2 regions of the Breznakia sp. PFB1-19 genome follow, and region 2 is predicted to be linked to the other one. Evidence: a T-box and tRNA genes for the amino acid it is inferred to sense, from the RefSeq annotation. Region 2 holds a T-box; the other holds one or more tRNA genes.
What was found. A T-box is a leader RNA that pairs with one kind of tRNA and senses whether it is charged. The one in region 2 lies ahead of lysS (lysine--tRNA ligase), so its partner is inferred to be a tRNA-Lys.

Region 1 (3,421 bases), on a different contig from region 2:
TTCATTCCTATACGATTCATACCTGTATCAATTTTTAAATGTATTTTTAACTTTGATGCATCGTATGAAGCAACAACTGTTTCTAACCACTCTAATGAGAAAACACTTAATGTTATATCATTGTCAATTGCATAATTCACGCAAGAAGCATCTACATATCCAAGAATCAACAGAGAACCTTTATACCCTTGCAATCGTAATGACTTTGCCTCATCAATTGACGAAACACAAATGTAATCAGCTCCACATTCAAGAAATGTGTTCGCTACTTCAATATCACCATGTGAATATGCATCCGCTTTACAAACGCAAAAAACATTCCTATTTGAATGTTTTTTAATAAGATTATAGTTAAATACTAAGTTATCCAAATGAATTACAGCGTATGTCTGACGATATTTCATAAATCACACCTATACTATTTTTGCAGTGTAGTATGCAACATACCCAGAATACGCAATGATAATTATGCGAACTATATTGTATGGATCTGCAGTGAATAAATTTCCAAAGAATTCCGTAAGACTGTATGTAAACAGTTGAAACGAAATTGTTTGCAACATGAATACATAACGGAAGAACTCAGCTAATCCTAAACAAAGGATAAAACATAAAACAGCTAGAATAGAAAACTTGATATCGATTCCTCTTCCCATGTACTTTATTACATTACCAATTGCTAATGCAGCACCAACATATATAAGGGAGTAATACCAACCATGAAAAACTTGATAAAATGCTGCAATAAGTATTGCACATATTATTGAACAAATAATCCCATAAATCATAGCCACAGGAAATCTTTGCTTATTTCTTAAATTATCTGTGTTAAAAACATTCATATAAACCTCCAAAAATATTTGTTTATAGTATATCACACTAATTCACGCTTGTTTATGAATAACTTGTGAATACCATAAATCATTCATGTTTTTCTACAATATATCGAAAAAAGAAAATGGATTTGTTAAATAATTAGAGAAATATCAGATATTACATTATATAAGGAAAAGAGATTTTAATCATATTCCATAAGAAAATAAGTAATTTGAAATTATTTTAAAATTTTTTGTATTTTTTTGCTTTTTTTCATTGCCTTTTTGTTTTGTTTCGGTTATTATGAATAGGCGGTAATCAGCAAGGTATGAGCTTACACAGCTGACCCGACAGTGCTTTGAAAAAGTTGAAAAAGTTGAAAAAAATCTATTGACACTGCAAAGCACAAATGATAACATATAAAAGCACTGTGAACTGCTTAGGCAGATGCAGTAAAAATGGAGGTTTAGCTCAGTTGGGAGAGCATCTGCCTTACAAGCAGAGGGTCAGCGGTTCGAGCCCGTTAACCTCCACCATTTTTATGCCGACTTAGCTCAATCTGGTAGAGCAACTGACTTGTAATCAGTAGGTTGTGGGTTCAATTCCTATAGTCGGCACCATTTTTTTATGGAGGGGTAGCGAAGTGGCTAAACGCGGCTGACTGTAACTCAGTTCCTTAGGGTTCGGCAGTTCGAATCTGCCCCCCTCCACCATTATCTTTGGTTTGACTTCTTGGGGTATAGCCAAGCGGTAAGGCACCAGACTTTGACTCTGGCATTGCACTGGTTCGAATCCAGTTACCCCAGCCAATTTTAAATCATTTATGACCCCTTAGCTCAGTTGGTAGAGCATTTGACTTTTAATCAAAGGGTCGGGCGTTCGAATCGCCCAGGGGTCACCATCTGCGGGTGTAGTTTAATGGTAGAACTTCAGCCTTCCAAGCTGACTACGTGAGTTCGATTCTCATCACCCGCTCCATTTAAAGAAACAAGTACCTTGTAATCATATGGGTGCTTTTTTTTATATTCACTAGTCAGCTTTGGATGTAAGTTATTCGATTATTATTTTTGCTGAAGTTCGTCTTAACACTTAGGCATGGATTCTTCTAATAACTGATTCTCATCCCTAGGCAGCTCTTGATCTCGTATAATCATCGCACGTAATATATCATCCGAAATTTGATACCACTTTAATTGAACATGATAACGTGCTTTCTCGTATTTCGGGTTTTTATTCAAACAACGATTTAACGGTTGTATAGAAAACGGACCGATACGAGGACATGTTGTCTTTCTTTTCATTTGTCTTAGTACTTGTTCTTTTATTTCTTTTGTCGTAATCCACCAGTGATCTTCAACGATACCTAGAATTAGTGCATCAACCTTGCTAGAGAACCGAGTACCGACAAACATAAAGCGATCAAGGATTTTATCAATATTAGAAATCCTAGAGAAAGCGCGATTTATCTCATCTATTTCATACTGATTCAAAGCTTTATACTCTTCCCCACTCAATCGAACATCACCTTTTCCGTTTGTTGTTCCGTCCGCAAAGTGATAGCGTAAATATGCTTCTGTTGCCGAGTAAGAAACTCCAATTGAACGTAGAAATCGTATAAACTCATATACATTCTCTGTATGTACAGATGTCTTAAATCCCATTTTAACACTAATATATTTCTTTATTCCTTTAATTTCAATGTAAAAATCAGGTTTCATCTTTTCCTTAATATGATAAGCATAAATGATATCATCTTCATGTATATCGCCATACAATACCTCAACAAGGTCATACAATAATACAGGTAATTGCTTCACTTTCCTTTTATGAAAAACTCTAACAAACTCTTTTTCATTTTCTATACCACTTATTTCTTTCTTAAATGGAGTTTTGTGTTCCATATATATACTACCTCCTTAATTTCTTATAGTACATATATTACAAAAATCCTAAAAATGCTTTTTATGTTATACTACATATATGAAAATCGTATTAGCAACCACAGCAAAACATAAAAGCGAAATACTTACAAACGCGCATATTTATCACACGTGTCGCAAAGGTGACTTTGCTGAAGTAAAGAACATCGAAAATCCAAAACAACGCGCAATAGCCAACGCAACAGGCAAAGCTCAGTCAATACATCCAAATAGTGATGAAGTTGTTATCGGTCTAGATACATTTGTTGTTTTTGAAAATCAAATATTTGAAAAACCAAGAAATACTGAAGAAGCTAGAAATCGACTCAGACAGATGTCAGGAAGAACAAATGAAGTCTACACTGGTATTTGCATTATTGATTCAAGATCGCAAACGATTTTAACTGATGTTGCAAAAACTAAGGTTACCTTCTTCCCTATAAGTGACAAAAATATTGATTTGTATATAAAAAGCGAACCGAACTTGATTCACTCTACTGGTTATATTATTGAACATATGCTTAGCTGTTTCATCAAGTCCATAGAAGGTGAATACTACAATATTCTAGGTGTGCCTTGCGCAAAAATCTACGCAATGCTTGCATCTATTGGGTATGAATTTGGCGAGGGTAGGACAAAATAAAGTGGATACATTATTTAATATACCGTCATACTTTATGTTATAT
Region 2 (3,421 bases):
TCAAATTTAATACGTGACAATGTGGCACTTGAAGATATTCTTCATAGTATGTTTGATGATATAAAAATACTAGAAACAACAGATGTTGCTTTTGTATGTAACTGTAGTAAAGAAAAAATCATCAATGCGATTTCTCTAATGGATGCTAGTGAAATTCAAAACATGATTGATGAAGATCATGGAGCACAAGCAACTTGTCAATACTGCAAAAAAGAATACCAGATCAGCGAAGCAGAACTTCAAGACATATTGAAAGATAAGGCGCATGTGGTACATTAGAGATTTACCAATTGAAAATGAAATAGTCATTGCCCCAATGGCAGGTATTAGTAATGCTGCGTTCCGTTCACTTTATAAAGAATTTGGAGCTGGTTTTATTGTGTCTGAACTAATCAGTGATAAAGCGATTTTCTATAAAAATGAGAAAACGATGGGAATGTTAGATGTCCATGAAAATGAACATCCGATGGCGTTGCAATTGTTTGGTCATGATATTGACACAATGGTTCACGCAGCTAAAGTGATGGATCAAGATACAGCTTGTGATGTAATTGATATCAATATGGGATGTCCAGTAAATAAGGTAGTAAAATCATTTGCTGGTAGTGCCTTAATGAAAGATCCTGAACATGCATACAAACTTGTCAAAGCAATTGTTGCTGCAGTGAAAAAACCAGTTACAGTTAAATTTCGAGCAGGTTGGGATGCACATAGTATCAATGCTGTCGAATTCGCAAAACTTATGGAAAAAGCAGGAGCCAGCGCAATTTGTATTCATGGTCGTACTCGTGCACAAATGTATGAAGGTAAAGCCGATTGGTCCATTATTAAGCAAGTCAAAGATGCAGTCTCTATTCCTGTAATGGGAAATGGTGATGTAAAAAGCGTTGCTGACTTTAAAGCAATGATGGAAGAAACCGGATGCGATGCAGTTGCGATTGGTCGAGGGGTTCTTGGAAATCCTTGGTTAATTCGTCAGTGCAATCACTATTTGAAAACGGGTGAAATACTAGAAGATGTTTCGTATCAAGAGAAATTTGCATTAGCATTTCAACATGCAAGAAACCTTTGCGAATTAAAAGGTGAACGTGTTGGGATGAAAGAAATGCGTGGACATGCAACTTGGTATATCAAAGGATTACCAAAATCACATGTCACAAAAGATCGATTATCAAAAGTTGAAACCTTTGCAGAGTTTGAAGATATTCTTCATGAGTATGAACTCATCTTACAAGAATACGAAGATACAAAACCTAGATAAGTTCCACGAAAAAAAGTGGAGCTTTTTTAATGGAAACGGTGTTGAATAAACTTGATATCACTTATATCGCGTGAAATTTCCTTTTTTATTTGACAAAGTTCATGCTTTTGTTAAAATAGGGATGATATTAATCACGATGAAAAGTAGAGTACGTTTGCAAACCATGCAAAGAGAGTCCCTTATTGGTGGAATTGGGATCATAGGTGTAAACCGAACAAAGGACTTGGAGTGATACGTCTCATTCACGTTACGAATAACTATGAACTAGTTACTAAGGTGTATGTAGTAATACATGCATAAATTAGGGTGGTACCACGATGATAACTCTCGTCCCTATGTGGAAGAGAGTTTTTTTAATGCAAAAAGGAGATAAAATTATGGCAGATGTACAACAATTAACAGATCAAGAGATTGTAAGACGCGAGAAAATGAAAGAACTTGAAGAAATGGGAATTAACCCATTTGGGACAAGATATGATCGTACCGCAAAAAGTGGAGATATTAAAAACTTATATGCGGATAAAGATAAAGAAGAACTTGCAGAATTAAACATTAAAGTAAAAGTTGCTGGTCGTATTATGACAAAACGTCGTCAAGGAAAAGCGGGATTTATGCACATTCAAGATTTGGATGGACAAATTCAAATTTACGTACGTAAAGATGCTGTTGGTGATGACGCATATGAAGTATTTAAGAAAAGTGACTTAGGAGATATCGTTGGAATTGAAGGAACCGTGATGAAAACAAATCATGGAGAACTTTCAATTAAAGCAGAAACCTATACACATTTAACGAAAGCACTACGTCCATTACCAGAAAAATTCCATGGATTAAGTGATGTAGAAGAAAGATACCGTCGTCGTTATGTAGACTTAATTACGAATGAAGAAGCAAAACGTATTGCAATTATGCGTCCACGTATCATTCGTTCTATCCAACACTATTTAGATAACCAAGGATTAATTGAAGTAGAAACACCAGTATTACAACCAATTCTAGGTGGAGCAAGTGCACGTCCATTCGTGACACACCATAATACACTAGATATGCCTTTCTACTTACGTATTGCTACTGAGTTACCACTAAAACGTTTGATTGTTGGTGGTCTTGAAGGTGTATACGAAATTGGTCGTTTATTCCGTAATGAAGGAATGGATAAAAACCATAACCCTGAATTCACAACAGTAGAAGCATATGTTGCATACTCAGACATGTATGGAATGATGGATTTAGCTGAAGGATTAATGGAAACCGTTGCCAATGAAGTATGTGGAACAACAGATATTGAATGGAATGGAAAAACGATTTCATTAAAAGCACCATTTGCTAGATTACACATGGTTGATGCAATTAAAGCAGAAACAGGAATCAACTTCTTTGAAGATGTAACATATGATCAAGCAGTTGCTTATGCAAAAGAACACGATATTGAAGTAGAAAAACACCACACAGGTGTAGGACACATCATTAACTTATTCTTCGAAAAATACTGTGAAGACAAAATTGTGCAACCAACATTTGTATATGGTCACCCAGTAGAAATCTCACCATTAGCAAAGAAAAATGAAGAAGATCCACGTTTTGCGGACCGTTTTGAATTATTCATTGATGGTGCAGAATATGCAAATGCATTCTCTGAATTAAATGATCCGATCGATCAAAGAGAACGTTTCGAAAACCAATTAAAAGAAAAAGAATTGGGTAACGATGAAGCAAATGAAATGGATACAGACTACGTGGAAGCATTAGAATATGGAATGCCTCCAACTGGTGGTATTGGACTTGGAATTGACCGCTTTGTTATGTTACTTACAGGACAAACAACAATTCGTGAGGTGCTATTATTCCCTCATATGCGTGGAAGATAAAAGAAAATATTTAACTTTAAATACAGTTTAGTGATAAGAGGCTAAACTGTATTTTTTTAAATATGAGAAGGAAAATTAATTATTTTAGGGTAGTGTACAATAAAGGGGAAAGCGAATAAGTATTCAATTGTTATTATAAGTTTGTAATCATATAATTAGAGAAAAGGATGTGTTGAGATGAATAAAAAAGAAATTGTTGTTTTTAAAGATAATGACTTTGAAATAAATGTTAATTTAGACTTGGGCGAAGAAACGGTATGGTTGACGCAGAGAGAGATTTCTACTTTATTTG

Region 1: it has a tRNA-Lys gene. The T-box ahead of lysS (lysine--tRNA ligase) is inferred to sense a tRNA for this amino acid. The anticodon was not compared.

Annotation. Positions count from the first base shown of each region.
Region 1 is NZ_JARXXJ010000020.1:19,846-23,266, forward strand. It holds gene alr (alanine racemase) at 1-404, opposite strand, end outside; gene M2098_RS09135 (hypothetical protein) at 414-842, opposite strand; tRNA gene M2098_RS09140 (tRNA-Val) at 1,277-1,352, shown strand; tRNA gene M2098_RS09145 (tRNA-Thr) at 1,360-1,436, shown strand; tRNA gene M2098_RS09150 (tRNA-Tyr) at 1,446-1,529, shown strand; tRNA gene M2098_RS09155 (tRNA-Gln) at 1,550-1,625, shown strand; tRNA gene M2098_RS09160 (tRNA-Lys) at 1,642-1,717, shown strand; tRNA gene M2098_RS09165 (tRNA-Gly) at 1,721-1,794, shown strand; gene M2098_RS09170 (hypothetical protein) at 1,899-2,717, opposite strand; gene M2098_RS09175 (Maf family nucleotide pyrophosphatase) at 2,797-3,378, shown strand.
Region 2 is NZ_JARXXJ010000005.1:8,857-12,277, forward strand. It holds gene hslO (Hsp33 family molecular chaperone HslO) at 1-279, shown strand, start outside; gene dusB (tRNA dihydrouridine synthase DusB) at 266-1,261, shown strand; T-box leader at 1,389-1,599, shown strand; gene lysS (lysine--tRNA ligase) at 1,639-3,129, shown strand; gene rhuM (RhuM family protein) at 3,307-3,421, shown strand, end outside.